4 regions of the Streptomyces sp. NPDC060064 genome follow, and region 4 is predicted to be linked to each of the others. Evidence: riboswitches for the same ligand, from Rfam matches in the RefSeq annotation. Region 4 holds a riboswitch; each other region holds the start of a gene.
What was found. A riboswitch is a leader RNA that binds a small molecule or an ion and turns the genes downstream of it on or off. The one in region 4 is predicted to bind cyclic di-AMP.

Region 1 (7,731 bases), on a different contig from region 4:
AGGAGCCGAGGCCGGACGGGCCGTAGTAGTCGCCGGGCCGCGCCTCCGGGTCGGCGGCGTCCCGCAGCACCGGCAGTGCGCCGCCTGCCCGCGTCCGAACCGAAGGTGCGCACCGCGAAGTTGACGATCCGGGTGGCCCCGCGGCCGCGGCCCGCCCGTGGCAGGCGTCATAGCGACGTTCGCTCTGCAGATCGGCGAAGTCGAGGCGGGCACTGCTCCGCACCATGCTGGTGACGGTGACGACCCGGCTGCCCGGACGGTCGAGGAGCCCGGGCAGCAGCCGCGCTCCGGCTCCGGCGGGTCCCTTGGCGACCGCGAAGCCGATCCCGCGGTTGGCGCCGGTGACCAGGGCCGTACGCCCGGTCAGCCGGGGCAGGTCTGCCACGCCCCGACCATCCGCTGTCACAAGGGCAGCAGATTCGGGCGCTTGGCCTCGACATGGTCGCCGGAGCTCTCACCGCGCAGCCGTCGCCCGATCCACGGCACCAGGTGCTCGCGCGCCCAGTTGATGTCGTCGCGGCGCACCTCGAGCGGTCCGCGCGGCGGCAGGGGCGGCCACGCCTGGTCGGGGTCGGCGGGCACCTCGAGTCCGAGCACCTGGGCGGCACGCAGTGCGACCCTGGTGTGGCCCTCGGGCGACAGATGCAGCCGGTCGGCGTCCCAAGCCCGCCTCTCCTGGATGGACTTGAGCGACCACAGGTCGAGTACGGGGCAGTCGTAACGGTCGGCGATGGCCCGTACATGCGCGGTGTACGTGGCGATCTTGCCGCGCAGATGGCGCAGTACCGGCACGCCGCGGGTGTCGAAGCCGGTGGTCACCATGACGGTGCCGACCGAGCCGGCGAGGTCGGCGACGGCCCGCTCGAAGCGCTCGGCCACGTCGTCGGGGTTGCTGCCGGGCCGGATGATGTCATTGCCGCCGGCGCAGAAGGTCACCAGATCCGGGGCGAGTTCCTTTGCCCGCGGCACCTGTTCCTCGACGATCTGGTCGAGGAGACGGCCGCGTACGGCGAGGTTGGCGTACCGGAAGGTGTGCTCCGGCATTCGGTCGTCGAGCAGGACCGCGAACCGGTCCGCCCAGCCGACGTACGTCCCGCCGGGGCCCGGGTCTCCGACGCCCTCGGTGAAACTGTCACCGACCGCCGCGTACGACCCGAATACGCCACTGTTCTCTGTTCTCGAATCGTCTGCCACGAGACCTCATTTTTCCCTTACGGATGTGACCTACGCGACCGTAAGGAGGGGTTGACGAGGCGTGATGTATCCCACCGGTCAAGATTGGTCCAACCCGGAATACGCCGACTCCCCCCGCGCCGCGGGCGGCGGCACGAGGGGAGGACGGGGCACTGCGTGCGTCGGACGGATCAGAGGGAGACGCCGTGCTGGCGCAGGTAGGCCAGCGGGTCGATGTCCGAGCCGTAGCCGGGGCCGGTGCGGATCTCGAAGTGCAGGTGCGGGCCAGTGGAGTTGCCGGTGGTGCCGGAGAGGCCGATCTGCTGGCCGCCGCTCACGCTCTGGCCGGAGGCGACGGAGAGGGCGGAGAGGTGGGCGTACTGCGAGTAGGTGCCGTCGCTCTGCTGGATGACGATCTGGTTGCCGTACGCACCGGCCCAGCCGGCGGAGACGACGGTGCCCGGGCCGACCGCCTTGACGGTCGTGCCGGTGGACGCCGCGAAGTCGAGACCGGTGTGGTAGCCGCTGGCCCACATGGCGCCGGCGAGGTGGTACGGGGTGATGACGGTCGCGCCGTCCACGGGGGCGGTGAAGCCGGAGGCGCTGATCTGCGCGGCGTTGCCGCCTGCCGAGCCACCGGACGAGGACTTCGCGGAGGACTGCACCACCGAGCCCGAGTCCGAGGAACCCGAGTCCGAGGAACCGGAGGGCGCCTTCGTGGGGGACGCCTTCGAGGTGGACGCCTTCGACGAGGACCGGTCCGGGCTCGACGGGTGCTGCGACGTTTCGGGCGCCTTCGCCTTCGACTTCGCACCGAGGGTGAGCTTGAGGCCCGGGTGGATCAGCGACGGGTTGTCGCCGACGGCCTCACGGTTGTCCTGGTACAGCTTCTTCCAGCCGCCGGGGACACCGTGCTCGTCGGCGATCTTGGACAGGTAGTCGCCGGGGACGACGGAGTACGTGGTGGGAGAGGCCTTCTTCTGCGCCACGTGGGCCGCGGCGGCGGACCCGGCGGAGAAGGGGGAGGACGGGGCGGCGGTCACGGCCTTTTCCGGCGCCACGGCCGGAGCGGTCTTTCCTGCCGCGTGGGCGCCTGCGGCGCCTATCAGCGGCAGGGCGATGGCGGCGCCACCCGTACCGGCGGCGACGAATCCGCGCGTGATCGGGCTGACCTTGGGGCGGCGGTGCTTACCCTTCTTGGGCATGGCGAATTCCTCTCCGGCGCCGGCGAGGTGAGCTGTCGGGTTCGGGCTGGAGATGCCCGGCCGCGCAGTTGCGCGACTTCACCCCAAGCCGTCCGGAAGTCCGGAATCGGCACATCACCTGGGCCCCCCGCTCCTGCCACACATGGGTGGGTGAAATTCCGGTCGGCGGCAGGATTAGGCGTTCCGTCCGGATTGGTCGTGACCGTAAACGAATGGGCGTACCGGAACAAGCTGTCGCTTTCGCCCTTCAATGATCCCTTTGATATCGACCCCGAAATTCCCGTAACCCTCCGTAAATCAAGGATCTTCGCCATCCGCCCCGGAAACGGAATTCACCCCTGCCGCCCCACCACACACCGTCACGAATATGATCCCGCTCACGGCCATGCACCGTCCGCCTTTGGAGACGGGGCACATTATCTCGAATCACCCAATTCGGACAGAACCGTCATTTAATGACGATCGCCTAGTTATGGCCCGCAGTCCTCCTTACCCCCCATTCATGCCACGTCGCGGGAAATCCCAGCGCGGCTCACTGCCCTTGCCCGAGGGGCACATCAGCGGCGCGGAATCAGCGGCGCCGCAGCCGGATCACCGTGGCGTCCATGTCGCCCTTCAGTCCGGTGTGCAGCCCGTGGTGCAGGAGCACGGATCCGCGGTGTACGACGCCCGTGTCCAGGCACTCGTACGCGGCTGACGGATCGAGCCCGCGCAGCCTGAGCCTGGGCGGCTGTTCGCCGTAGTGCTGTGCCTGGAGCCAGGCGAGAACGACGTTCTCGTCACCGCGTACGTACTGCACGGCGCTCAGTCCGCCCTCCGGCGCCCGCAGCCGGTACAGCTCGCCGTGCTGAACCACCGGCCTGATCTTCTTGTAGAGCTCCACCCAGCCGTGCGCCTCGGCGAGCTCCTCCGCGCTCCACTCGGTGAGATCGCCACCGACTCCGAGCACTCCTGCCATGGCGCTCACAAAGCGGAAGCGGAGCGTGCTGACGCGGCCGTTGAGCTGGACATTGGGACTGTCGGTCACCCAGGCCGCCATGACCCGTGCCGGATGCAGCTGGGTGAAGCCCTGCTGGATGGCGAGCCGGTCCAGCGGATCGGTGTTGTCGGAGGTCCACACCTGATCGGTCCGGGACAGAATTCCGAGGTCGATCCGGCCACCGCCGCCCGAGCAGGACTCGAAGGCGACCGAGGGATGCGCGGCGCGCAGCCGGTCGAGGAGCGCGTACAGCGCCTGCACATGCTCGACCCACAGCTTCTGCGGATATGTCTCGCCGGGCCAGCCGGCGTCCGTGAAGCAGCGGTTGAAGTCCCATTTCACATAGTCGATGGGCGCGCTGCCGAGCAGTCCGTCCAACTGCTCCCAGAGGTAGGCCTGTACGTCCTCGCGCGCGAGGTTCAGTACGAGCTGGTTGCGGAACTCCGTCCGTCCCCGTCCCGGGTGGTGCTGCACCCAGTCGGGGTGCGCGCGATAGAGATCACTGTCGGCATTGACCATCTCCGGTTCGACCCAGATCCCGAACTGCATGCCCAGCGCGTGCACTTCGTCGGCGAGGGGCTTCAGCCCCCGCGGAAAGCGCTCGGCGTTGGCTGTCCAGTCGCCGAGTCCGGCGCGATCGCTGGTGCGCTGCCCGAACCACGCGTCGTCCACCACGAACAGTTCGACGCCCATGGCCGCGGCCCGCTGCGCGAGCGCCCGCTGCTGCTCCTCGGAAATGTCGAAGCCGGTGGCCTCCCAGGAGTTGTAGAGCACCGGCCGCTCGGCCTGGGCGTCCGGGATCACATGCGCCAGCTGCCAGGCGTGCCAGGCCCTGCTGGCTCCACCGAACCCTCCTTCGCTCCACAGTCCGGCGAAGACGGGCGAGGTGTACGACTGGCCGGGTGCGAGCCGCAGCAGCCCGGAGTCGTCGTAGCCGGCTCCGCCGGTGATCTGTACGAGTCCGTCGGGCAGCTGCGCCACGGAGATCCGCCAGGACCCGGACCAGCCGAGCGCGGCGCCGTACACCTCACCCCGCTCCTCCGTAGCCCCTTCCGCGTCCAGCGCGACCCAGGGCAGATGCTGGTGGCCGGTGTGGCCGCGCCTGCTGCTCAGCACCTTCTCGCCGTACGTCAGCTCCGACCGTACGAGCAGCGACTCCGCCGCCCACCGGCCGTGCAGCTGGCTGAGCCGCCAGCTGTCGCGCTGCGGCAGTGTCCAGGTGGCGGCATCGGCGCGCAGCAGTTCCAGGTCGGGGCCCTCGCCCTCATGGGTGACGGTGACCCAGCGCTCGATGACGTCCGCGTCGCCGCGCATCCGATGGTGCAGGGTGAGCCCGAGGCCGTGTACAGCGTCGGTGAAGCGGAGCCTCAGCTCGTCGCCATGCACCTCATCGGCGCCGGCGAAGGTCCACTCGGTGCCGCGCACCGTGTCCGTACGGACGGAGAGCGCCGGCCGTACGAAGCGCGGGCCGCCCTCGACCGGATACTCCTCGTGGCCGTCGAGCTGTGACTCGAACGGCCAGTAGGGCGGCAGGCCCTGGGCCGCAAGTGCCTCCGCGTCGGCGCCGGAGATCCGTGGCCCCCAGTGGAGATGCAGCAGTTCGTCAGCGTCTGTCAGACGCAGCGCATAACTGCTCCTCGGTCCGGAGAGAACCCACGTCCGACCCTTGCCAACGCTCTCGATCATCCCGACCCCTCAGATACTCACAGGTTCGCACAGGTCCGCACATCATCCGACGGGAGCCGTCGCCGGTGCAACGCTCTTGTGGAGACGAACCGAGATGATTGCCCGATAAAGCAATGTCGTATCGTCGGGAAACGCGCCATCGTCGGCGAGCAGCGCCGACGGCTGTCACTTCAGGAGCCCCCGTGACACAGCAGCTGCCGCAGATCCCGTCGACAGAACCTGAGCTGTCCGGAGTGCGCAACTTCCGGGACGTGGGCGGCCTGCCGACCGTGGACGGCCGGCGGGTGCGGTACGGACGGCTCTTCCGCAGCGGCCACCTCGCCCATGCCACGGAGAGCGACACCGCGTTCCTCTCCACCCTGGGCCTGCACACGATCTTCGACTTCCGTAATGCCGCGGACCAGAAGCTGGAGGGCCCGGACGTCGAGCTGCCGGGCGTGCGCAATGTGAATCTGCCGCTCACCGACCCGGCCGACGGCGCCCAGTTCTGGAAGATGGTCCGGGAGGGCGATCTCGACCAGCTGAAGTCGATCCTCGCGGACGGCAAGGCGGCGGGCCGGATGTCGACGTCGTACCGGACGATCATCAAGCATCGCACCGCCGAGCACAGCCGCGTACTGCACGCGCTCGCTGAAGACAGTGTCCCGGCGCTGATGCACTGCGCGGCGGGCAAGGACCGCGCCGGAATCTCGATCGCCGTGTCGCTGCTCGCGGTCGGCGTGGAGCGCGAGGCCATCGAGGCGGACTACCTCAAGTCCAATGATCCGCACCGGCGTTATCTGGTGCGCCGCAGCGACAACTCCCCGGCCGGGATGTCCCCGGAGGTGATGGAGCTGCTGAGCCCGCTCTTCGACGCGCGCGCCGAGTACCTCGCGGCGGCCTTCGAGACGATCGAGGAGACCTGGGGCACGACGGAGCGGTACCTCGCCGAGGGCCTGAAGATCGCCCCGGAGACGCGCGAGCGCCTGCGCGAGCGTCTCATCGACGAGGCGTAGGCGACCGCGGAGCAGAGGATGCGGAGCCGCCGGATGCCGAGCGGCCGCCTACTGGTTCTGGCCGCCCAGCGTGAACAGAAGGTAGAGGAACCCGGCGAACAGATGGCCCGCCACCAGATAGGCGAACAGCCGGATCACCAGCCCACGGGGAAACGACCGCTCTTCATTGCTCTTGGACATAACAGGCCTCTTCTCTGAACTCAGTTGTGCGGATGGAGGTTGGGGCTCTGCAGCAGCGTGTGGACGAACAGCAGCTCGGCACCCTCGCGGCCGACCGCCGCGAGACGGTGCGGGGTCAGTGAGTCGAAGTGCGCGCTGTCCCCGGGCGCCAGCTCGTGGACTGCGTCACCCAGGCTCAGGCGCAGCCGGCCGTTGAGGATGTACAGCCACTCCTCCCCGGGATGCACCCGGACGAGCTCGCCCTGGCTGCCGTACGGAACCACCAGCCGCAGGGCCTGCATCGCCCGGCCGGCTCCGCCGGTCTGGTGGTAGGTCCAGCCGTCGGCCTCGGAGGGCTCCCGGCTGCCGGCGCGGATGATCGGATCGCGCTCCGGCGCGAGCTCGCCGAGGAGCTCCGCGACTGTCGTACCGTAGATTCTGGCGAGAGCGAGCAGCATCGGCAGCGACGGCTGACGGTTGCCCGTCTCCAGCCTGGACAGGTGGGCGGGGGAAAGCCCCGCACGCTGGGCTGCGGCTTCCAGGGTGAGGCCACGGCGGCGGCGCAGATCGCGTAGCCGTGGCGCGACATCCGGCAGCACCGTGGCCGCCTCTTCAGTGGGGCTCATGCCTCCATTGCGCCAGGATCTTTCCCCTGGGGCAAATTTTTTGCCCCAGGGGCAAAATCAGCGGTTGGCGACCGCCTGCTTCACCAGCGTCTTGCCGAAGTCCCACATCAGCCCGCCACCGCCGTGCGCATCGTCCATCACCGCGGTGAAGGCCGCCACGAACCGCTCGACCTCCCGCTCTCCGATGGTCAACGGCGGAATCAGCTTGATCACTTCCAGGTGGTCGCCGGAGACCTGGGTGAGGATCCGGTGCTTCTGCAGCAGCGGCACCACCACCATCTGCGCGAAGAGACCCTTGCGGGCCGCCTGCAGCATGGTCCAGCGGCCGCGCAGCTTGATCGAGTCCGGGCGGCCGAACTCGATGCCGATCATCAGGCCGCGGCCCCGCACCTCGTGCAGCAGCTCATAGCGGTCGACGAGCGCGGCCAGCCGCGACCGCAGCAACTCTCCGGTCACCCGCGCGTTCGCCACGACATGCTCGTCCTCCAGCACCGCGAGCACCGCGAGCCCGGCAGCCATCGCCTGGGCGTTGGAGCCGAAGCTGGCCGAATGCACCAGCACCCGGTCCATCGACGAGTAGACCTTCTTGAAGATCCAGTCCTTGCCGAGCGTCGCGCCGACCGGCACGTACCCGCCCGAGAGCGCCTTCGCCACACAGACCAGATCCGGCTCGACCCCTGCCTCGTACTGGTACGCGTAGAAGTCACCGGTCCTGCCGAGGCCGGTCTGCACCTCGTCGGCGATCAGCAGCGCCTTGTGCTTGTGCAGCAACTCCTGTGCGGCGTAAAGGAATCCTGGCGGCGTCGCATGCACGCCCTTGCCCTGGATCGGCTCCACGACGAAGCCCGCCACATCGCCCCGCAGCAGCTCCCGCTCCAGCGCGGCCAGATCGCCGAGCTCGATCGCGG
Region 2 (7,731 bases), on a different contig from region 4:
AGGTCCTCGACGCGCAGGGTCCCCAGGCGTGGGCCAGCTGTTCGCTGCTGTCGGGGCTGACGAACGACGGCGCCGCGACCGGCGTCGACCCGGGCGCCATGCCGTCGCCGGGGCAGAGCACCCCCGCACCGCCGGCCGCGTCCGCGGAGCCCTCCGCCGGGACCTCCGGACCCGCGGAGCCCTCCGCCGAGCCGTCCGTGGACTCCTCCGCGCCGGCGAGCCCCAAGGCGTCGACCCGGCCGTCCGAGTCGACGAACCCGGGTGCCGGGCAGGACGCCGGCGCCGACAGCGGCACCGGCAAGCACCGTGGCGCCCCGGAGGAGACCGAGCCGGGCAATACGGACAATCCGCGCGAAGATGCCCGCCATGCCTCGCGAGGTGACGGTGCGACACGTGACGAGGTCGACAAGACCGGCAACACCGACAAAGCGGACGCCCTGCCCGGCGAGTACACCGTCCGTCCCGGCGACAGTCTGTGGGCCATCGCCGACGAGCAGAAGCTGCCCGGTGGCTGGTCCGCGATCTACGACGCGAACCGCGAGACGGTCGGCGCCGATCCGGATCTCATCCTCCCTGGCCAGAGCCTCGATCTGGACGTGAAGTAGCGGCAGTTCGCTGGCGTATGTCCGAGTTTGTTCAACTGAGACATGGGTCTCTTTGTCCCAACTGGCATATCTCGCCCCTCGGGTCCGGTTGTTCCGCTTCTCACCTGCGGAAACGAGAGTTCCCTGAGTAGTGAAATGGGCGATTCCTCCCCGATGTTCGTCTTTGGACATCGGGGAGAGCTGTGTCTACGGTCTGAACCGCTCGCCACCGCGGGCACCACTGACCGTCACGCCGAATCCTGCCGCCGGTCGGGGGGAGTAGTCGTTCGCACAGAGCGCCGAAGGCAGGAGCGGGGGACCCAAGGTAAGCGCCGGGCCCGGCCGTTGAGAGCAGTACGCAACGGCCGACGGGCCGGCTTGGGGTGAAGCCGCGCGCAGCATGCGCGGCCGGGCAACTCACTTGGCCCGAACCCGACAGCTCACCTCGTAGGCGTCGGTGAGGAGACGTTCCATGCTGTTTTCCAGCAAGAACAAGCACCGCCGCCCGTCCAAGGCCACCCGCATCGCCGCGCTCGCCGGTGTCACCGGTGCCGTCGTCGCCGCCCCGCTGATGGGCGCCACCTCCGCCTCCGCCGCGACCGCCTCCGAGTGGGACAAGGTCGCCCAGTGCGAGGCCGGTGGCAACTGGTCCATCAACACCGGCAACGGCTTCTACGGCGGCCTGCAGTTCTCGGCCTCCACCTGGGCCGCGTACGGCGGCACGGCGTACGCCTCCTCCGCCGACCAGGCCTCCAAGTCCCAGCAGATAGCCATCGCCGAGAAGGTCCTGGCCGGCCAGGGCAAGGGTGCCTGGCCGAACTGCGGCGTCGGCCTCTCCAACGCCGCCTACAACGGTGGCTCCGGCACCACGCAGCAGGCGCAGCCCGCCCCGAAGCCCGCCCCGAAGCGCGCCGATGCCCCCACGACGCGCTCCGAGCGCCCCGCCGCCCCGGCGAAGTCCGCGCCCGCAGCCAAGGGCTTCAAGAAGGGCGACGGCGAGTACAAGGTCAAGGCCGGCGACACTCTCGGCACGATCGCCGAGGCCAAGAAGGTCAAGGGCGGCTGGCAGAAGCTGTTCGACCTCAACAAGGACATCGTCAAGGACTCCGATGTGATCTTCCCGGGCCAGCAGCTCCACCTGAGCTGACCTCCCGGGTCCCAGACCCCCGGTGCGGCTCCACCTGAGCTGACCCCGGGTCCCAGACCCCCCGGTCCGGCGCGTCTCCCCCCCGTACGCGCTGGGCCGGGGCTCTGTCTGTTCCGGTCGGTACCCGTCCCGGTCCTTGCCGGGCCCTCGTGGCGTTACCCGCAGGTAGTTCACGTGCTGTTTGTCCTGCGCCGCGAGTCTTCGGGGCGTTTTTCGTCCCAGCGGGCGGGCAACGGCTGGCCGATGCCGTGGAGCCGGTTAGGCTCATGTCGCAAGGCCAAGAGACCCTGCACTTCTCGCGTCACATCCCAGAAGGAGATGCTCGTGCCGTCCATCGACGTCGTCGTAGCCCGGGAAATCCTGGACTCCCGAGGCAACCCCACGGTCGAGGTCGAGGTTGGCCTCGACGACGGCAGCACGGGCCGTGCTGCTGTTCCGTCCGGCGCCTCCACCGGTGCGTTCGAGGCTCTTGAGCTCCGCGACGGTGACCAGAACCGCTACCAGGGCAAGGGCGTCGAGAAGGCCGTCCTCGCCGTCATCGAGCAGATCGGCCCGGAGCTCGTCGGCTACGACGCCACCGAGCAGCGCCTGATCGACCAGGCGATGTTCGACCTGGACGCCACTCCGGACAAGTCCTCCCTCGGCGCCAACGCCATCCTCGGCGTCTCCCTCGCCGTCGCGCACGCCGCCTCCGAGGCCTCCGACCTGCCGCTCTTCCGCTACCTCGGCGGCCCGAACGCGCACCTGCTGCCCGTTCCGATGATGAACATCCTGAACGGCGGCTCGCACGCCGACTCCAACGTGGACATCCAGGAGTTCATGATCGCGCCGATCGGCGCCGAGTCCTTCTCCGAGGCCCTGCGCTGGGGCGCCGAGGTCTACCACACCCTCAAGTCCGTCCTGAAGACCAAGGGCCTCTCCACCGGCCTCGGCGACGAGGGCGGCTTCGCGCCGAACCTGGATTCCAACCGCGCCGCCCTGGACCTCATCCTCGAGGCCATCAAGCAGGCCGGTTACGCCCCGGGCAAGGACATCGCGCTGGCGCTCGACGTCGCCGCGTCCGAGTTCTACAAGGACGGCCTGTACGAGTTCGAGGGCAAGTCCCGCTCGGCCGCCGAGATGACCGAGTACTACGAGGAGCTCGTGGCGGCCTACCCGCTCGTCTCCATCGAGGACCCGCTCTTCGAGGACGACTGGGCCGGCTGGAAGGTCCTCACCGACAAGCTGGGCACCAAGGTCCAGATCGTCGGCGACGACCTGTTCGTCACCAACCCGGAGCGCCTGGCCCGCGGCATCGAGGACGGCGCCGCGAACGCCCTGCTCGTCAAGGTGAACCAGATCGGTTCGCTGACCGAGACCCTGGACGCCGTGGAGCTCGCCCAGCGCAGCGGCTTCAAGTGCATGATGTCCCACCGCTCCGGCGAGACCGAGGACGTCACCATCGCCGACCTGGCCGTCGCCACCAACTGCGGCCAGATCAAGACCGGCGCCCCGGCCCGCTCCGAGCGCGTCGCCAAGTACAACCAGCTGCTGCGTATCGAGGAGATCCTCGACGACGCCGCGGTGTACGCGGGCCGCTCCGCCTTCCCGCGCTTCAAGGGCTGATCATCGGCTGACGCCCTGTCATTCGCGCTGTGCATCCAGAGAAGTGAATGGGTGGCAAAGGCGTAGCGAAGCGAAGCGTCCCCGGTCACGGTCCCGTACCGTGTCCGGGGACGTACGCGCGTAGTGGGGAGGCGAGACCATGGCACGCAAAGGGGACCAGGACCGGTTCTCCACCGCGACCAGGCTGCGGCTGCTCGGCGAGCAGACCGCGGCCCGCGTCTACCGTTCCCAGAGCCGCCGGCAGGACCGCCGCTCCCGGCTCACCGGCCGGGCGGCGTTTCTGACCCTGGTGATCTGCTCGCTGGTCGTCGCGCTCGCGTACCCGATGCGTCAGTACGTCTCCCAGCGCGCCGACATCGCCGAGCAGCGGCGCAGGATGGACGACGCCGAGCAGCAGGTCGAGCGGCTCAGGGACGAGAAGGCGCGCCTCCAGGACGACAGGTACATCGAGCGGCTGGCCCGCGAGCACCTGCACTTCGTGCTTCCGGGAGAGACTGGGTACACGGTGATCGACCCCGAGGCCGCAGAGCACCGCCGTACCGACGAAGGCGCGGCGGACCGTCCCTGGTACTCGAACGTCTGGGACGGCGTCGACAACGCCGACCGCAAGTAGCAGCCAAGTAGAACCAAGGCAGGCATGGAAACGCCCCCTCCCACCACCGACCCCACTCCGCCGACCGACGCGGACATCGCCGCGTTCAAGGAGCAGCTCGGCCGCCCGCCGCGCGGCCTGCGCGCGATCGCGCACCGCTGCCCGTGCGGACAGCCGGATGTTGTCGAGACCGCTCCGCGACTCCCCGACGGCACCCCGTTCCCGACGCTGTACTACCTGACCTGCCCGCGGGCCGCGTCGGCGATCGGCACGCTCGAGGCGAACGGCGTCATGAAGGAGATGACCGAGCGCCTGGCGACCGACCCGGAGCTGGCCGCCGCGTACCGCGCCGCCCACGAGGACTACATCGCGCGCCGTGACGCGATCGAGGTGCTGGAGGGCTTCCCCAGCGCCGGCGGCATGCCCGACCGGGTGAAGTGCCTGCACGTCCTGGTCGGCCACTCGCTCGCGGCCGGGCCCGGGGTGAACCCGCTGGGCGACGAGGCGATCGCCATGCTCCCCGAGTGGTGGCGCAAGGGCCCCTGTGTCGCGCCGTGTGAAGCGGTCGCGCCCGGTGAAGCGGTCGCGCCCCGTGAAGAAGCCGCGGCTCGTGAAGAAGGGGACAAGGAGTGACCCGGGTCGCCGCCGTCGACTGCGGTACGAACTCCATCCGCCTCCTCGTCGCCGACGCGGACCCCGAGACCGGCGAGCTGGTCGACCTCGACCGGCGGATGATCATCGTCCGGCTGGGTCAGGACGTGGACCGCACCGGACGGCTCGCGCCCGAGGCGCTGGAGCGGACCTTCGCGGCCTGCCGCGAGTACGCCGCCGTCATCAAGAAGCACGGTGCCGAGAAGCTCCGCTTCGTGGCCACCTCCGCCTCGCGCGATGCCGAGAACCGCGACGAGTTCGTCCGCGGCGTCCTCGACATCCTCGGCGTCGAGCCCGAGGTGATCACCGGCGAGCAGGAGGCGGAGTTCTCCTTCACCGGCGCCACCGGGGGCCTGCCGGGTCACGAGGAGCGCCTGGTCGTGGACATCGGCGGCGGCTCGACCGAGTTCGTCGTCGGCGAGGAGCACGTGCTGGCCGCGCGGTCCGTCGACATCGGCTGCGTACGGCTCACGGAGCGCCACATCCGCAACGATCCGCCGGCGGCCGACGAGATCGCCGCGATCCGCGCGGACATCCGGGCCGCGCTCGACCTGGCGGAGGAGACCGTCCCGCTGCGGGAGGCGCGCACCCTGGTCGGTCTCGCCGGATCGGTGACGACGGTCGCGGGGATCGCGCTCGGCCTCGACGCATACGACTCGACGAAGATCCACCACGCCCGGATCCCTTACGAGCAGGTGGTGAGGATCAGCGACACGCTGCTGGAGTCCACGCACGAGCAGCGCGCCGCGTACCGGGTCATGCACCCGGGGCGCGTGGATGTCATCGGCGCCGGGGCGCTGGTGCTGAGGGAGATCATGGAGCGGATCGGCGCGCGCGAAGTGGTCGTCAGCGAGCACGACATCCTCGACGGGATCGCCTGGTCCATCGCCTAGAGACCGGTCTCGCGACTGCGGCGCGACGAACTTCGTGAAGTTCTTCACAAGGAAAACGTCCTTGTTGGGCGCTGCGGGGGGTCGAAAGCCCCCCGCGGCCCACCCGTCGGTCCCGGGTGCGTGCATTCCGGACGGATCCAGGCATGTTGCGGGAGCGTTGATCAGGGCAGTGGTCCACCGCCGGGCGGCCCCTTAGGGACCAGCTCACGGGGGGCGAACAGCGTTTGCCTTTACACCGTGGTTCCCCTCCGCCGCCATGACCTCGGTCACGTGGGCGGCGCAGTGTAGCAGAGGTGGGTCAGGAGCTTGTGAAGGGGCTCACGAGCACCCCCTCCGAGGGGGGTGGATACTCGATGGCATGAGCACCACGGAGCGTCCCAGGATCCTCGTTGTAGGCGGTGGGTACGTAGGCCTGTACGCAGCTCGACGCATTCTGAAGAAGATGCGTTACGCGGAAGCGACCGTCACGGTCGTGGACCCGCGCTCGTACATGACGTACCAGCCCTTCCTCCCCGAAGCCGCCGCAGGCAGCATCTCGCCGAGGCACGTCGTCGTACCGCTGCGACGCGTCCTGCCCAAGGCCGAGGTGCTCACCGGTCGGGTCACCACCATTGATCAGGACCGCAAGGTCGCCACGATCTCGCCGCTCGTCGGCGAGGCGTACGAGGTGCCCTTCGACTACCTGGTCGTCGCGCTCGGCGCGATCTCCCGCACCTTCCCGATCCCCGGCCTCGCCGAGCAGGGCATCGGTATGAAGGGCATCGAAGAGGCCATCGGCCTGCGCAACCACGTACTCGAGCAGCTCGACAAGGCCGACTCGACGACCGATGAGGATGTCCGCCGCAAGGCGCTCACCTTCGTCTTCGTGGGCGGCGGCTTCGCCGGCGCCGAGACCATCGGCGAGGTGGAGGACCTGGCGCGCGACGCGGCCAAGTACTACACGAACGTCAAGCGCGAGGACATGCGCTTCATCCTGGTCGACGCGGCCGACAAGATCCTTCCCGAGGTCGGTCCGAAGCTGGGCAAGTACGGCAAGGAGCACCTCGAGGGCCGCGGCATCGAGATCTACCTCTCGACGTCGATGGACTCCTGCGTGGACGGCCACGTGGTGCTGAAGAACGGCCTCGAGGTCGACTCCAGCACCATCGTGTGGACGGCCGGTGTGAAGCCGAACCCGGCGCTGGCCCGCTACGGCCTGCCGCTGGGCCCGCGCGGCCACGTCGACACCACGACGACGCTGCAGGTCCAGGGCACCGACTACATCTGGGCCGCCGGCGACAACGCCCAGGTCCCGGACGTCGCGGCCCGCAAGGCCGGCGTGGAGAACGCCTGGTGCCCGCCGAACGCCCAGCACGCGCTGCGTCAGGCGCGGCTCCTCGGCGACAACGTCATCTCCGGTATGCGGGGCTTCCCGCAGAAGGAGTACAGCCACGCCAACAAGGGTGCGGTGGCCGGTCTCGGCATGCACAAGGGCGTCGCGATGATCGTCATGGGCAAGGTGAAGATCAAGCTCAAGGGCCGGCTCGCCTGGTACATGCACCGTGGCTACCACGGCATGGCGATGCCGACCTGGAACCGCAAGATCCGTGTCTTCGCGGACTGGACGCTGGCGATGTTCCTGAAGCGTGAGGTCGTCTCGCTCGGCGCGATGGAGTCGCCGCGCGAGGAGTTCTACGAGGCGGCGAAGCCGGCTCCGGCGGCCGCTGCGAAGCCGGCAGCGGAGAAGGCCGAAGAGCAGAAGGCGGAAGCCGAGAAGGCCAAGGCCTCCTAGCCGCAGCAGCACAGCATGTCCTACCCCGAAGGGGTCGCCCGCCATCCGTGGTGCGGGCGGCCCCTTCGGCCGTGCGCGGGACATTTCTTCCGTCAACGAGGCGGCCGCACGCGCCCGTTCCCGTCGCCCGGACGGGTACGTGTGGCATGCAGGTATTTTGCTCGGGCATTGCGTGATGTCGGGAAGCGCGCAGGGTGGTCGGATTGTTCCCTGGAGTGCACCGCGCAGCCCAGCGCGCGTGGTGCGCAGCATTTCTGGGATCCACCGTCACGGAGGTGTGCGCCATGGCCGACGCCGCACTGCGGCTGACCACTCTTGCCGAGGAGTTGCTCGGAGACCCGCTCCCGGTCCGCATCCGGGCCTGGGACGGCAGCGAGGCCGGGCCGCCGGGCGGTCCCGTTCTCGTCATTCGGCACCGGCGCGCGCTGCGCCGACTGTTGTGGCGGCCCGGGGAGCTCGGGCTGGTCCGGGCCTGGGTGGCCGGGGAG
Region 3 (7,731 bases), on a different contig from region 4:
ACCCCCGATCTCCACATGGACCACCGCGACCGGTTTGGCCGGGGCCGTGGTGACCGCGTCGCGCAGCGCTGCTGCCAGGACCTCGCCGTCACCCGACTCCGTGACGCCGTTCTCCCCCACCCACGGGATCGCCGTCACCACCACCGCGTCGCAGGCGTCGTCCACCAGGGCCTCGGCGAGGGCGGCACGGAAGTCCGCGGGCGTGGCGGCCGTCGTGAGGTCGCGCGGCCGGAGGGGACGGAGGCCGTCGGCGAGGCAGGCGTCGTACGTGAGGAGGCCGAGGGACTCGGAGTTGCCGAGGATCGCCACGCGCGGTCCCGCGGGCAGCGGCTGGCCGGCCAGCAGCAGGCCCACGTCGACGAGTTCGGTGACGGTGTCGACGCGGATCACGCCGGCCTGGCGGAACAGCGCCCCGACCGTGGTGTCGGGGATCCGGGTGACCGGCACCGCGTGTCCGGGCGGCGCGCTGCCGCTGTGCCGGGCGCCCTTCACCACGACGACCGGTTTCACCGCCGCCGTTCGCCGGGCCAGGCGCGTGAACTTGCGCGGGTTGCCGATCGATTCGAGGTACAGCAGGACCACATCGGTGTCCGGGTCCTCGTACCAGTACTGCAGAAAGTCGTTGCCGGACACATCCGCGCGGTTGCCCGACGAGATGAAGGAGGACAGCCCGGCGCCGCGCCGGTGCAGGCCGGCGAGCAGCGCTATGCCGATGGCGCCGGACTGGGTGAACAAGCCGATGCGGCCGGGCGCCGGGGACTCCGGGGCCAGCGAGGCATTGAGGCGGACGGTGTCGGCGGTGCTGATGATGCCGAAGGAGTTCGGGCCGATGATGCGCATCCCGTACGAGCGGGCCTGCCGCACCAGTTCGCGCTGGCGCTCCCGTCCTGCGGCCCCGCTCTCGGCGTATCCGGCGGTCAGCACGACCAGCCCCTGGACGCCGTGCTCGCCGCAGTCGGCGACCACTTCGGGCACCCGCTCCGCCGGGACGGCCACGACCGCCAGGTCGACGGTCTCCCCGATCTCGCCCACGGAGCGGTGGGCCGGGACGCCGTCGACCTCGGCCTGGCCCTCGGGAAAGGCGCGGTTCACGGCGTAGGTACGTCCCGTGTATCCCCCACTGAGGAGGTTGCGCAGGGCGGTACGGCCCACGCCGCCGGGCACGCGGCCGGTGCCGATGACGGCGACCGAACCGGGCGCGAGGAGGCGCTGCACGGAGCGGGCCTCGGCGCGCTGCTCGCGGCCGCGCTGGACGGCGAGGGACTCCTCGGTCGGTTCGAGGTCGAGGGTGAGATGGACGGAGCCGTCCTCGAAGCTGCGCTTCTGGGTGTAGCCGGCATCCCGGAACACCTTGATCATTTTGTTGTTGGCGGGCAGCACCTCGGCTGCGAACCGCCGGATGCCGCGTTCGCGGGCCACCGCGGCGATGTGCTCGAGGAGGGCGGAGGCCACGCCGCGACCCTGGTGGGCGTCCTGGACGAGGAAGGCGACCTCGGCCTCGTCGGCGGGGGCGCTCGCGGGCCGGCCCTCTGCGTTGATCCGGTCGTAGCGGACGGTGGCGATGAACTCGCCGCCCACCGTGACCGCGAGACCCACCCGGTCCACATAGTCGTGATGGGTGAAGCGGTGGACGTCCTTGTCGGAGAGCCGGGGGTAGGGCGCGAAGAAGCGGTAGTACTTCGACTCGTCGGAGACCTGCTCGTAGAAGCTGACCAGACGGTCGGCGTCCTCGGTGGTGATGGGCCTGATGCGCGCGGTGCCGCCGTCGCGCAGCACCACGTCTGCTTCCCAGTGGTCGGGGTAGGCGTGGTCCGACGAGGTCTGCATGGGGAAAGCGTACGGCTCACCCACGGGTCGCGGAGGAGGTTGCCGCGGGGCAGTCTGAGAAGGCCGATCGGCGGCCGATCCCGGGTCCGGGGCCGGTGCGAGCACGCAGAAACACATGAGAGACTGGTCTAGACAACCACTGAGACTTGAAGGGCAACACCATGGCTGAGCGCCGCGTCAATGTCGGCTGGGCCGAGGGCCTTCACGCCCGCCCCGCTTCCATCTTCGTCCGTGCCGCCACGGCCGCCGGCGTCCCCGTGACGATCGCCAAGGCGGACGGCACCCCGGTCAACGCCGCCTCCATGCTCGCGGTGCTCGGCCTGGGCGCGCAGGGCGGCGAGGAGATCGTGCTCGCTTCCGCGGCGGAGGACTCCGACGCCGCACTGGACCGTCTCGCCCGGCTCGTCGCCGAGGGCCTCGAAGAGCTTCCCGAGACCGTCTGAGCCGATCAGGCCCATTACCCACGGCAAAGCCGCGGTGTCCCGAATTCTCGGACATCGCGGCTTCGTCTTTTCTGGACGCAGCTTTCCCGGACGCAGCTTTTCTGGACACGGCTTTCCCGGACGCGACTTTCGGCTCCGGCGCTTTGAATGCGGGCAGCAGAAAAGAGGCCCCGCCAATGTCTACCCTTTGTATACGGTGCACCTGTTAATGGCGGGCGCTTGCGATGTTTACGGCATGTTGCGAAGTCCTCACCCGCTCGAGGCGGCGCAGCCGGTGCGCGGCGGCAGCCCGTTCGGTATGCACGGCCGTCAGCGCCCGCGCCCGTTCCGCGTCGCCGCGCGCCACCGCGTCCACGATCGCGCCGTGCTCGATCCAGGACTCGACAGGCTTGGCGGGCTGCTCGACGGCGTACATCCAGGCGATCTTGTGCCGCAGCTGGGTGAGCAGAGCGATCAGCCCCGGACTGCCTGAGGCCTGGGCGAGCGTCTCGTGGAACCACCCACCCAGTGAACGCAGATCCTCGCCCTGACCACGGCGGGCCCGCTCCTGCCCCAGTCTGACCAGGCCACGCAGCACCTTGAGATGTGCCTCGGTGCGGCGCTGGGCGGCGCGCGCCGCACCCATGGGCTCCAGCAGCATCCGGATCTCCAGAAGGTCGGCGGCCTCCTGCTCGGTGGGCTCGGCGACACAGGCGCCGGCGTGACGGCGGGTGGTGACGAAGCCCTCGGACTCCAGCGTGCGCAGGGCCTCGCGCACCGGGACCCGGGAGACGCCGTAGCGGCGTGCCAGCTGCTCCTCGGTGAGCCGGCTGCCGCGCTCGAATACACCGGAGACGATGTCGTCGCGGATCGCCGTGCATACCGAGTGCGCGGGAATGCGCATGACCGAACCTCCGCTTTAATCCGCGCGAAACGCAGCCGATTGACGTCTGTTCGGTGACTCTATTGCAGTGGGCGGGATTTTCCGATGGGAGACCGGAATCCATGGATATCTTTTGGCCAGAACTCCGGTGGGGCGGCAAACGCCGAAGGCCCCGGCGGGGAGCCGGGGCCTTCGGGAAGCACGCGGGACCGGGCATCGGCCCCGTCGTCGGATCAGACGTTGACGCCGTGCGCGCGCAGGTACGCGACCGGGTCCATGTCGGAGCCGTACTCGGGGCTGGTGCGGGCCTCGAAGTGGAGGTGCGGACCAGTGGTGTTGCCGGTCGAGCCGGAGTGGCCGATCCGCTGGCCCGGGGTCACCGACTGGCCTACCGAGACGCTGATGGACGAGAGGTGGCCGTACTGCGTGTACGAGCCGTCGTTCATCTTGATCACGATGTTGTTGCCGTACGCGCCGCCCCAGCCGGCCTCGACGACGGTGCCGGAGCCGACCGCGTGCACGGTGGAGCCGGACGCGGCGTGGAAGTCGATGCCGGTGTGACTGCCGGAGGACCAGATGGAGCCGCCGGTCTTGTAGCCCGTGGACACGTACGAGTGGGATATCGGCGCCACGAAGGAGTTGAGGCGCTTGCGCTCGGCCTCCCGGGCGGCGCGCTCCTTGGCCTGGCGGGCCTCCTTGGCGCGCGCCTCGGCCTTGCGCTTCGCCTCGGCCTTCGCCTTGGCCTCGGCGGCCTCCTGCTTCTGCGCGGCGGCCTGGTCGGCGATCTGCTCGGCGAGGGAGTCGGCGGCCACGATCTGGGTCAGGCCGGTGTCCTCGACGGTGGTCGCGCCGGTCTCGGCGGCAAGTGCCGGGGAAGCGAGGGTTCCGATGACGCCGGTGGTGGCGAGAGCCGCGACGCCGGCGATGTTCGCCCTCTTGCGCGTCATTCGGCTCGGGGCACGGTGCTTCCCGGTGGCACGGGTGAACGCCATGAAGTGGCTGATCCTTTCCTTCCTTCTCGCCTACCGGGTTAGCTGACGGGTTCGGAGCAGGAAGGTCTCCTACAGGCCCCTCCGCAGGTGCGAAGGCGCCCGATTCACCCCAGGGACTGAGTGGGTCCCCGGCTCCCCAGGCTCGCGCCAGACGGGGACTCGGCGATGACTGTCCGATGCCGCGGATGCGGCGGGCTACTGGCGGACAGCCGGACCGACGCTAGGCGGGCCGTCTTTCAATCGCCAAACAGACAGGCCCTTTTGTAGCGCACGCCACAGGGCAGACAGGCAACCTCTCCAACAAAACGGGCATAAGGCGGAACCCCGGCATCACAAGGGATGCCGGGGTTCCGCTTGTCCGTTTTGAGTTGTCTGCCGGATATCCTCAATCAGCCTGTGACAACCGTCACTTCGCCGATGCCGAGCGCCTTGACCGGCTCCTCGATCTGCGAGGCGTCGCCGACGAGCACCGCGACAAGACGGTCCACCGGGAAGGCGCTGACAGCCGCGGCCGTCGCCTCGACGGTGCCGGTCTCGGCCAGCCGTACGTACAACTGCGCCTGGTAGTCGTCCGGGAGGAACTGCTCGACCTGGTCGGCGAGCGTGCCCGCGACAGAGGCGGCCGTCTCGAACTTCAGCGGGGCGACACCCACCAGGTTCTGCACGGCGACATCGCGCTCGGCGTCGGTCAGACCTTCGGCCGCGAGCGTACGCAGCACCTTCCAGAGGTCGTCCAGCGCCGGTCCGGTGTTCGGGGTGTCCACGGAGCCGCTGATGGCGAGCATCGCGGCGCCCGACCCGTCGGGAGCGGAGCGCAGCACCTGGCCGAAGGCCCGTACGCCGTAGGTGTAGCCCTTCTCCTCGCGCAGCACGCGGTCAAGGCGCGAGGTGAGAGTGCCGCCCAGGCAGTACGACCCGAGCACCTGGGCCGGCCAGACGCGGTCGTGGCGGTCCGGGCCGATGCGGCCGATCAGCAGCTGCGTCTGGACGGCGCCGGGACGGTCCACGATGACCACACGGCCGGTGTCGTCGGCGGTGATCGGCGGCTTGGGACGGGGCGCGGCGCTGTCGCCCTTCCAGGTGCCGAGTGAGTCGGCGAGCACGGCGTCCAGATCGACGTCCGTGAGGTCGCCGACGATCACCGCGGTGGCGGTGGCGGGCCGGACATGCGCCTCGTAGAAGGCCCGTACGGCCGCGGAGTCGATACGGGCGACCGTCTCCTCCGTGCCCTGGCGGGGGCGCGACATACGCAGGGAGGCCGGAAAGAGCTCCTTGGAGAGCTCCTTGGCCGCACGGCGGGCCGGGTTGGCCGTCTCGTGCGGGATCTCGTCCAGCCGGTTGCGTACCAGCCGCTCCACCTCGTTGTCGGCGAAGGCCGGCGCGCGCAGCGCCTCGGCGAGCAGACCGAGCGCCTTCGGCAGCCGGGAGACCGGAACCTCCAGGGAGACGCGGACACCCGGGTGGTCGGCGTGCGCGTCGAGGGTGGCGCCGCAGCGCTCCAGCTCGGCGGCGAACTCCTCGGCGGTGTGCTTGTCGGTGCCTTCCGACAAGGCGCGCGCCATGATCGTGGCAACGCCGTCGAGGCCCTCCGGCTCGGCGTCCAGCGGGGCGTCGAGGCAGATCTCGACGGCCACCACCTGCTGGCCGGGGCGATGGCAGCGCAGCACGGTGAGGCCGTTGTCCAGCGTGCCGCGCTCGGGGGCCGGGAACGCCCAGGGGCGGGCCGCGCCGGCCTTCGGCTGCGGGTGGAACTCCATGGTCACGGCAGCGTCGCTCACTGGTCCGCCCCTTCGCGCTCGTCGTTCTCGTCGCTGTCGCTGTCGCCGTTGTCCGCGGAGAGGGGCTCGTAGACCAGCACCGCCCTGTTGTCCGGGCGCAGCCGGGCCTTGGCGACCGCCTGCACCTCTGCGGCGGTGACGTCCAGCACCCGCGTCACGGCGGTCAGCGCCAGCTGCGGGTCGCCGAACAGCACGGCGTACCGGCACAGTTCGTCGGCGCGGCCGGCGACCGTGCCGAGCCGGTCCAGCCACTCGCGCTCCAACTGGGCCTGCGCCCGCTCCATCTCCTCGGGCGTGGGACCCTCCGCGGCGAACCGCGCCAGCTCCTCGTCGACCGCGGCCTCGATCTGCGGCACCTCGACACCACCGGAGGTCTTGACGTCCAGCCAGCCCAGCGAAGGGGCGCCGGCCAGCCGCAGCAGACCGAAGCCGGCCGCGACGGCCGTCTGGTCACGGCGCACCAGGCGGTTGTGCAGTCGCGAGGACTCTCCGCCGCCGAGGACGGTGAGCGCCAGGTCAGCGGCGTCGCTCTCGCGCGTGCCGTCGTGCGGCAGGCGGTAGGCGGCCATCAGCGCCCGGGCCGGGACCTCCTCGACGATCTCCTCGCGCAGCTGCTCGCCGATGATCTCCGGGAGGGAGCCGTCGCGCGGCGGCTGCTTGCCCTCGTGGGACGGGATGGAGCCGAAGTACGTCTCGATCCAGGCGAGCGTCTGCTCCGGGTCGATGTCGCCGACGACCGACAGCACGGCGTTGTTCGGCGCGTAGTACGTACGGAAGAACGTGCGCGCGTCCTCGAGGGTCGCGGCGTCCAGATCGGCCATCGAGCCGATCGGCGTGTGGTGGTACGGGTGGCCCTCCGGGTAGGCCAGAGCCGTCAGTCGCTCGAAGGCCGTGCCGTACGGGACATTGTCGTACCGCTGGCGGCGCTCGTTCTTGACGACGTCACGCTGATTCTCCATCGACTCGTCGTCGAGAGCCGCGAGCAGCGAGCCCATGCGGTCGGCTTCCAGCCAGAGGGCGAGCTCCAGCTGGTGCGTGGGCATCGTCTCGAAGTAGTTGGTGCGCTCGAAGCTGGTGGTGCCGTTCAGCGAGCCGCCGGCTCCCTGAACCAGCTCGAAGTGGCCGTTCCCCTTGACCTGGCCCGAGCCCTGGAACATCAGATGCTCGAAAAGGTGAGCAAGGCCGGTACGGCCCTTGACCTCGTGGCGCGAACCTACGTCGTACCAGAGGCAGACCGCGGCGACCGGGGTCAGGTGGTCCTCGGAGAGCACCACGCGCAGGCCGTTGGCCAGGCGGTGCTCGGTCGCTGTCAGGCCGCCGGAACCGGCCTGCGCTGTGGCCGTGTGACCCATGGGCATGTACGTCCCTTCGATCGCGATATGGAGAAGTCCTGCCACTGTATGCAAGCGATCTGACACCTGGCGAAGTTCCCGGCCGAGAACGGCCCAACGACGGGTCGAGGTCGGCGTTGTCAGAGGCTCGGTCCACAATGGTCCGCGTCAGAACCTGAGTACTGCCCCGCACAAGAGCGAGAAGGAGCCGCAGCCGCGATGGCCCGCCGCAGCACGAAGACCCCGCCGCCGGACGACTTCGAGGAGAAGATCCTCGACATCGACGTCGTCGACGAAATGCAGGGCTCCTTCCTCGAGTACGCGTACTCGGTGATCTACTCCCGGGCCCTTCCGGACGCCCGCGACGGTATGAAGCCGGTGCACCGCCGCATCGTCTACCAGATGAACGAGATGGGCCTGCGCCCCGACCGCGGCTATGTGAAGTGCGCCCGTGTGGTCGGCGAGGTCATGGGTAAGCTGCACCCGCACGGCGACGCG
Region 4 (7,731 bases):
AGGCCGGTCCTGCGGGACGACTCCCCCAGGCCGGGCCGCCCGCACACCCCGGACGACGTTCCGGGCGAGTGGTCCTGACGAGTAGTTCCGGAAAATTTCTCCGCGAGGTGTCGAGAATCCGTCACCGGCCGCGACGTCCCCTGTGAGAGTTGCCCGCAAGGGGCGGCAACGCATCCGAGGGAGCGAAACCATGAAGTATCTGGTGATGGTCCAGGGCTCGCAGGCCGACTACGAGGCCATGCGCGGCCAGGCGTCCGCGCACAGCCCGGCCTGGAGCGAGAAGGATCTGCAGGCGATGTTCGCCTTCATGGGCGAGGTCAACAACGACCTCTCCGAGTCCGGTGAGCTCGTCGACGGGAACGGCCTGGCCGAGCCCGCGCAGACCCGCTACGTCAGTGCCGGCAAGGACGGGAAGCCCGTGATCACGGACGGTCCGTACGGAGAGACCAAGGAGCTGCTCGCCGGGTACTGGGTACTCGACTGCGAGAGCCTGGAGCGGGTCACCGAGATCGCCGCGCGCGTCGCGACGTGCCCGGCGCCCGAGGGGGCTCCTCCCTATCCGGTGGTCATCCGGCCGATCCAGGACGGCGGAGGCTGTGTGTGAGAGGTACGACCGGCATCGAGGACCTGCTGCGCCTGCACGCGCCGCAGGTCCTCGGCGCGCTGGTGCGCCGGTACGGGCACTTCGATCTGGCCGAGGACTCCGTACAGGAGGCGCTGCTCGCGGCCGCGCAGCAGTGGCCCGATGCGGGCCGGCCCGACAATCCGCGCGGTTGGCTGATCAAGGTCGCGTCCCGTCGGCTCACGGAAGCGCTGCGCAGTGACGAGGCCCGGCGCAGACGTGAGGAGACGGTCGCGGCGCTGACGCCTCGAGACGCCTTCACGGCGCCCGCGCCCGGAGAGAGCCGCGCACCGTCCGAGGACGACACCCTCACCCTGCTCTTCCTGTGCTGTCACCCCGAGCTGACCCCGGCCGCGCAGGTCGCGCTCACCCTGCGTGCCGTCGGGGGGCTGACCACGGCCGAGATCGCCCGTGCGCATCTTGTGCCGGAGGCGACCATGGCGCAGCGCATCAGCCGGGCCAAGCAGAAGGTCAAGGGAGTGCCGTTCCGGCAGCCGGGGCGCGAGGACCGCGATCAGCGGCTCGCGGTCGTGCTGCAGGTGCTCTACCTGATCTTCAACGAGGGCTATACGGCGACCTCCGGCAGCGATCTGCACCGCGCCGATCTCGCCGCCGAAGCGATCCGGCTGACCCGGGCCGTACGCCGGCTCCTGCCGCAGGAGGGGGCGGTGACCGGGCTGCTGGCGCTGATGCTGCTCACCGACGCGCGCAGCGCGGCCCGCACCGGACCGCACGGCGAACTGGTTCCGCTCGACGAGCAGGACCGCAGCCGTTGGGACGGGAAGGCGATCGCCGAGGGCAGCGCGCTGGTGGAGGAGGCCCTGTCCGAGGGGCCGGCCGGGGCCTACCAGCTGCAGGCGGCGATCGCGGCGCTGCACGACGAGGCGGCTCGTGCCGAGGACACCGACTGGCCGCAGATCCTCGCTCTGTACGACATCCTCGTACGCCGCGCCTCTGAGCCGATGGCCGAGCTCGGCCGTGCCGTGGCCGTCGCCATGGTGCACGGCCCCGAGGCCGGGCTCGCCGAAGTCGCCGAGCTGGAGGACCGGTTGGCGGGGCACCATCGGCTCGACGCCGTACGGGCACACCTGCTGGAGAAGGCCGGGGATGCCGAAGGCGCCCGAGCCGCCTACCGGTTGGCGGCACAGCGCACGCTCAGCGTCCCGGAGACGCGCTACCTGCAGATGCGGGCCGCGCGGTTGCTGCCCCCTGCGTAGCCGGACCCGACGACTGGAGCCAACTCCCAGGTCAGAGGCGGATTTTCGCCTTCCGGACGCTGTTGCGAAGCGGTGACAGTACGGGGATTGCCCGGCCGATCTTGAGCGGTGAAGATAACCACATCGCCGCAAGCCGGGACCGCACAGGGCCGGACGGAAGGCGAACTCTCATCCAGCGCGCTCTGCGAGCTCGCCGCTCATTTCTCTTGTCTCGCTCATCTCGCTCATCTTGCTTCACCGTCTGCAGCGGCGCTGTGCCGCGCCGCTCCTACGTACGGCCGACTGTCGCCCATCCACCGGCAGTCCGGCCCCTAGTCGATTCCTTGGGGGGAGTCCACCATGTCCGCTCGCTTTGCCTCCGCCGCCGCACTCACCGTCGCCGCCGCCGTCGGCACCACCCTTGTCCCGCTCAGCGCCCACGCCGCCCCGGTGGCCTCGAGCAAGCCCCTCACCATCGAGCTGGGCACCCCGGCGCCGTCCGGGCCGCTGACCCGCGGCGGGGCGAGCGAGACCTTCACGTTCACCGTGAAGAACTCCGCGGACAAGGCGGTGGACTTCCAGCCGTGGATGATCGGCGACACGGACGGCGCGAGCCCCATCGCGGCCTCGCACCTCGTCTTCGACGTGCAGCCGGTGAACGCCCCGGCCACGGACGAGTTCGTCGGGCAGCAGGACGCGGGCGCGCAGGGCATGTTCTACCCGGCCGAGAAGGGCAGGAACGCCCCGTTCTCGGTGCCTGCCAAGGGTGAGCTGAGCTGGAAGGTCTCCGTCGGCCTCGGCAAGAACTACCCCTCCAACAACGGCAACCTGAAGCTCCTGGCCGACGACCTGGCCGAGCACACCCAGCGCCAGAACGACGACACCCTGGTCTTCGAGGCAAGCCCGAAGATCAGCACCGGGCCCGCCTCCATGACGCTCGAGACCGACGAGAACGCTCCCATCAAGCCCGGCACGACGGGCAACGTCGACATCGTCCACCAGCTCAAGGGCGGGGTGACCTTCGACTCCGACCTGAGGACCACCCTGGAGGTCGTCGAGGAGCCCGGCTCCACGGGGAAGATCCCTGAGCTGGTGATCGATGAGCTCGGCGAGGACGGCAGGTACACCAGGGTCAAGAAGTTCGCGGGCGAGGAGAAGTGGCAGCTGGCGGACATCCGCAAGAGCTACGTGATGCACCGCACCCGCCTTCGGGTGAGCGTCATCGACTTCAAGGGCATCCAGAAGCCGGTCAAGCTCACGCTGCAGGCGACGACGTCGCTGACCGAGGGCAACGTCCATCCGTTCCTGGGGGCCCAGGGCAGGATCACGGTCGCCCCCGAGCGCGGCACCGCCCCGAGCGGCAAGCCGACCGCGACCCCCTCCTCGACCGCGTCCGCCTCGCCCTCCCCGACCGCGTCCGCGACGCCGTCCGGCACCCCGTCCGCCTCCGCCACGACCTCGGCGGCGGCCGTCGCGAACGATCCCGTCACCACCACCGGCGCCCTCGCCAGCACCGGATCGTCCAGCTCCACCTGGTACGCGGCGATCACCGCCGCGGTACTGATCGCGGCCGGCGGCGCGCTCACCGCACTCCGCCTGCGCCGCCGCTGAAACAGCGCGCATTGCCGCTGCGCAGCACCCTCAGCAGTTCCTCGTCCGTCGCGGGACGGCCGCCGGCGAGGGTGCTGCGCAGCGTGCGCCACAGCCGTACGGAGAGCCTTCGGAGAGGCTTCGGAGCAGACCGCCTCATAAAATGGATTTGATCTTGCTCCGGATGGCGTAAGGTTGTGTTCACCGACGCGGGGTGGAGCAGCTCGGTAGCTCGCTGGGCTCATAACCCAGAGGTCGCAGGTTCAAATCCTGTCCCCGCTACTGAAGCCAGTGGCCCGGCACTCGATCAGAGTGCCGGGCCACTGTCGTACCCGGCCCCAACCGTCCCCACCCGGCCCAACCGTCGGCGTCGCCCAGTTGGCCGACGGAGAGTCGCAGCCCGGCGCGGCTCCGGCCAACCTGGGATGAGCGCGGTACTTTCCGCAGCCGTGGCTGGACTGGTCAGGAGATCACTGGTGGGGCAGCGAGAGCAGGACGGCGGCGCCAGCGCTCACCGTCTTGTCCTCGCGCTGCCCTCGCTGATGATCATTGCCGGCGTGGTCTTCGATCTCCTCACCCCGTCCGAGTACACCGCATCTCCGCTCTTCGCCGCCGCTCCGCTGATCGCCGCGCCGTTCTTCTCCTTTCCCGCCACGTTGCTGACCGGGATAGCCGCCGTCGTCAGTGTGCTGGGTCTGCACGTCTACAACGGGACCCTGACCCTGACCCCGGCGAACACCGAGCTTTTCACCGTGGTCACCGTCGCCGGCCTGGCGCTCTTCATCAACCGGGTGGTACGGCTCAGCGGCAGGCGCCTGGCCTCCGCCCGGGACATCGCCGAGACCGCGCAGCGCGCCGTGCTGCCCACGCCCGCCGACCGGATCGGCGGGCTGCAGATCGCCGCGCGGTACGAGGCGGCGCAGGCGGACGCGTTCATCGGCGGCGACCTCTTCGCCGTGCAGGACACCCCGCACGGTGTGCGGCTGGTCGTGGGCGACGTCCGGGGCAAAGGTATGGGGGCGGTCGAGGCCGTGGCCGTGGTCATTGGGGCGTTCCGGGAGGCCGCCGAGCAGGAGAGATCGATCGAGGGCGTCGCCGGGCGCCTGGAGCGGGCGCTCACGCGCGAGGGGACGAGGCGGGGCACCCTGGACGTGTTCGAGGGGTTCACCACCGCCGTACTCGCCGAGATTCCGCGCGGCGAGGGCGTGGTGCGGGTGGTGAACCGTGGCCATCCGGAGCCGCTGGTGCTGCACGCCGACGGCGATCTGGACAGGCTGGAGCCGACCGAGCACGCGCTGCCGCTGGGCATGGGTGATCTGGGGGTCTTGCCGGACCTGGCGGACGAGTATCCGCTCCCGGCCGGGGCCACGCTGCTCCTCTACACCGACGGGGTGACCGAGGCGCGCGACGCGGACGGTACCTTCTACAACCCCGTCGAGCGGCTCGGCGGCCGGCTCTTCGCCGGCCCCGAGGAGCTGCTGGACGCGATCGTCGACGATGTACGCCTGCATACGGGCGGCGGTCCCAACGACGACATGGCGCTGCTGGCGGTCAGCCGCCCGCTCGACGGGCAGCCGGAGCGCCGCAGGACCGTAGACGTGATCGAAGGGGAGCAGGAAGACACGGGCCAGTACCGTGTGTAGTCGTAGGACACCCCTCCGCATAACACTTGACGCACCGTCAGAAGTGCGGTGCGGTCCGGGCACCGATCAAGTCGCCCGACTCCGGCCGCTTGTGTCCCGGTAAGTCCAGGCCAATGTCTTCAATGAATAGTCGGAACAGCTTGGATCCGGCCCTGGCGTCTATTAACGTTCGATAACGCAGCGCGGTTGTCCCAGCCGTCGCAAGAGACGGCACCGTGCGCACGCGCCGAATCCCGCAAGGGAACCGGGGAACCACCAATTGGGGTGAATCGGGCACCTTTTGCCGCATTGTTCGCGGTCGAAGCGCTCGTAGGAGACCTTCCTGCTCCGAACCCGTCAGCTAACCCGGTAGGCGAGAAGGAAGGAAAGGAGTACGCCTCCGTGGCGTCCAACAGCCCTGCCCCCGCACCCGAAACCCCCTTTCAATCCGACTTCTTCGGCGACGACGTAGCGGAGCGGGCATGGGAGGAATGGAACCCCACAGAGGACTCCGTTCGTCCGGTGCGCGGCCGGCACCGTGTCATGAAGCAGCGCGGCGGACTCGCCCGCAGCTCCACGGTGCTCGGCGTCGGTGTGATCGCAGCGGTCGGCGCGGGCGGCATGGCCAGCGCGCAGGACAAGCCGCCGGTCTCCATATCGCTGCCGGACCTTCCGGACTCGATCAAGGACAAGCTGCCCGACGCCGCGTCACTGCCGGGTGTGGGCGCCTTCATGTCCGACGGCGCCGACGCGCAGTCGGGGAACGCGAACGCCTCGCCGCTCACGGCGATGACTCTCGCCGCTGACGACGGCACCGAGGACGCGGAGACGGGTGCGGCCGGCGCCGGTGAGGCCCTGCGCGCCCGCATCCTTCAGCAGGCCGATCAGCAGCGGGCCGAGGCGGACGCCGGGGCCAAGTCGGCCGCGGAGAAGCTCGCCGCCGAGAAGGCAGCTGCGGAGGCGAAGCAGCAGCAGACGGCGGCGGAGGCGAAGGCCGAGGCCGCGAAGCAGAAGGCCGAGGCGGCCGCGGAGGCCAAGGCGGAGGCGGAGCGGCTCGCCAAGCTGGCCGCGAACTTCGCGCTGCCCACCTCCGCGTACACGATCACCTCCACCTTCGGCGAGGCCGGCTCCATGTGGTCCTCGGGCTACCACACCGGCCTGGACTTCGCCGCCCCGACGGGCACGCCGGTCAAGGCCGTGCACGGCGGCACCGTCAAGTCGGCGGGCTGGTCGGGCTCGTACGGCTACCGCACGGTCCTGGAGCTCGAGGACGGTACGGAGGTCTGGTACTGCCACCAGTCGTCGATGTCGGTCAGCGTGGGCCAGAAGGTGACGACGGGCGAGACGATCGGCCGCGTGGGCGCGACCGGCAATGTCACAGGCCCGCATCTGCACCTTGAGGTGCACACCCCGGGCGGTTCGGGCATCGACCCGATGGCCTGGCTCCAGGGCAAGGGCCTCACTGTCTGATCGAGCGCCGCAGTGCCCGGCAGTCCTGGCGTGAGCACCTCACGGCAGTCCTGGCGTAAACGGAATAGCGCGGCCCGGTCTGGCTGTTGATCAAGGTATGACTTCCCTCCGTACCCTTGGCTCCTCAGACCTGGCCGTCTTTCCGCTCTGCCTCGGCGGCAATGTCTTCGGCTGGACCGCCGACGAGACGCAGTCCTTCGCCGTGCTCGACGCGTACGTGGCCGCCGGCGGCAACTTCATCGACACCGCCGACGTCTACTCCGCATGGGGGCCGGGCAACGAGGGCGGCGAGTCCGAGACCGTCATCGGCAACTGGCTTGCCGCGCGTGGCAACCGTTCCGAGATCGTCGTCGCCACCAAGGTCGGCGCCCACCCCAAGTACAGGGGCCTCTCCGCTGCCAATATCGCGGCCGCGGCCGAGGAGTCGCTGCGCCGGCTGCGCACCGACTACATCGACCTGTACTACACGCACTTCGACGACCCGGCCGTCCCCGTCGAGGAGATCATCACCGCCCTCGACCAGCTGGTGAAGGACGGCAAGGTCCGCGCCATCGCCACCTCCAACCTCAGCGTCGAGCGGCTCCAGGCGTCCCTGGACTTCTCGGAGCGCGAAGGCCTGGCCCGCTACTCCGTGCTGCAGCCGCACTACAACCTCGTCTCGCGCGAGACGTACGAGGGCGAGCGCCAGGAGACGGCCGCCCGCGCCGGTCTCGCCGCCGTCCCGTACTACTCGCTCGCCTCCGGCTTCCTCACCGGCAAGTACCGGCCGGGTGCGACGGTGCGGAGCCCACGGGCCGAGGGCGCGGCCGGGCATCTGAAGACCGAACGGGGCGTGGCCGTGCTCGCCGCGCTGGACAAGGTCGCCGAGGCGCGCGGTGCCGAGATCGCGACTGTCGCGCTCGCCTGGCTGGCCGCGCAGCCGACCGTCGCCGCGCCGATCGCCTCGGCCCGTACGGTCGAGCAGCTGCCCGCCCTGCTGGCGGTCGCCGACCTGGAGCTGACGGCCGAGGAGCTGGCCGAGCTGACGGCGGCGTCCGCCTGAGAGTGCCCTACGAGCGGTACGGGTTGTAGCCGCCGTAGTCGCGGTACGGCGGTGGCACCCACACCCGGCCCGTCGCCCGTGCCGCGTAGGTCAGCGCGGGCGCGGCCACCTCCTTGCGCTGCCACAGGTGGTGCAACAGCTCCTGCTCGCGCTCCACGAAGTCCGGGCCCGCCGCGTCGCGGTGGGCCC

Region 1: another riboswitch for cyclic di-AMP. It lies ahead of ACFWDI_RS22035 (peptidoglycan DD-metalloendopeptidase family protein); the one in region 4 lies ahead of ACFWDI_RS35630 (M23 family metallopeptidase).
Region 2: another riboswitch for cyclic di-AMP. It lies ahead of ACFWDI_RS02015 (transglycosylase family protein); the one in region 4 lies ahead of ACFWDI_RS35630 (M23 family metallopeptidase).
Region 3: another riboswitch for cyclic di-AMP. It lies ahead of ACFWDI_RS13815 (M23 family metallopeptidase); the one in region 4 lies ahead of ACFWDI_RS35630 (M23 family metallopeptidase).

What each region holds. Positions count from the first base shown of each region.
Region 1 is NZ_JBHWWF010000018.1:85,756-93,486, reverse strand. Features, by position in the region: gene ACFWDI_RS22045 (hypothetical protein) at 1-385, opposite strand, end outside; gene ACFWDI_RS22040 (SGNH/GDSL hydrolase family protein) at 403-1,194, opposite strand; gene ACFWDI_RS22035 (peptidoglycan DD-metalloendopeptidase family protein) at 1,365-2,378, opposite strand; cyclic di-AMP (ydaO/yuaA leader) riboswitch at 2,383-2,537, opposite strand; gene ACFWDI_RS22030 (alpha-galactosidase) at 2,950-5,043, opposite strand; gene ACFWDI_RS22025 (tyrosine-protein phosphatase) at 5,226-6,038, shown strand; gene ACFWDI_RS22020 (DUF6126 family protein) at 6,087-6,218, opposite strand; gene ACFWDI_RS22015 (helix-turn-helix domain-containing protein) at 6,239-6,823, opposite strand; gene ACFWDI_RS22010 (aspartate aminotransferase family protein) at 6,881-7,731, opposite strand, start outside.
Region 2 is NZ_JBHWWF010000001.1:419,224-426,954, forward strand. Features, by position in the region: gene ACFWDI_RS02010 (transglycosylase family protein) at 1-605, shown strand, start outside; cyclic di-AMP (ydaO/yuaA leader) riboswitch at 872-1,053, shown strand; gene ACFWDI_RS02015 (transglycosylase family protein) at 1,057-1,731, shown strand; gene eno (phosphopyruvate hydratase) at 2,050-3,336, shown strand; gene ACFWDI_RS02025 (septum formation initiator family protein) at 3,476-3,949, shown strand; gene ACFWDI_RS02030 (DUF501 domain-containing protein) at 3,974-4,561, shown strand; gene ACFWDI_RS02035 (exopolyphosphatase) at 4,558-5,472, shown strand; gene ACFWDI_RS02040 (NAD(P)/FAD-dependent oxidoreductase) at 5,831-7,243, shown strand; gene ACFWDI_RS02045 (class I SAM-dependent methyltransferase) at 7,528-7,731, shown strand, end outside.
Region 3 is NZ_JBHWWF010000009.1:109,221-116,951, reverse strand. Features, by position in the region: gene ACFWDI_RS13830 (GNAT family N-acetyltransferase) at 1-1,827, opposite strand, end outside; gene ACFWDI_RS13825 (HPr family phosphocarrier protein) at 1,989-2,270, shown strand; gene ACFWDI_RS13820 (GntR family transcriptional regulator) at 2,476-3,153, opposite strand; gene ACFWDI_RS13815 (M23 family metallopeptidase) at 3,366-4,124, opposite strand; cyclic di-AMP (ydaO/yuaA leader) riboswitch at 4,137-4,299, opposite strand; gene ACFWDI_RS13810 (M16 family metallopeptidase) at 4,514-5,902, opposite strand; gene ACFWDI_RS13805 (M16 family metallopeptidase) at 5,899-7,260, opposite strand; gene ACFWDI_RS13800 (DNA topoisomerase (ATP-hydrolyzing) subunit A) at 7,453-7,731, shown strand, end outside.
Region 4 is NZ_JBHWWF010000046.1:18,180-25,910, reverse strand. Features, by position in the region: gene ACFWDI_RS35660 (YciI family protein) at 191-604, shown strand; gene ACFWDI_RS35655 (RNA polymerase sigma factor) at 601-1,839, shown strand; gene ACFWDI_RS35650 (hypothetical protein) at 2,179-3,429, shown strand; gene ACFWDI_RS35645 (hypothetical protein) at 3,401-3,568, opposite strand; tRNA gene ACFWDI_RS35640 (tRNA-Met) at 3,617-3,690, shown strand; gene ACFWDI_RS35635 (PP2C family protein-serine/threonine phosphatase) at 3,885-5,051, shown strand; cyclic di-AMP (ydaO/yuaA leader) riboswitch at 5,266-5,421, shown strand; gene ACFWDI_RS35630 (M23 family metallopeptidase) at 5,433-6,500, shown strand; gene ACFWDI_RS35625 (aldo/keto reductase) at 6,598-7,542, shown strand; gene ACFWDI_RS35620 (PrsW family intramembrane metalloprotease) at 7,550-7,731, opposite strand, start outside.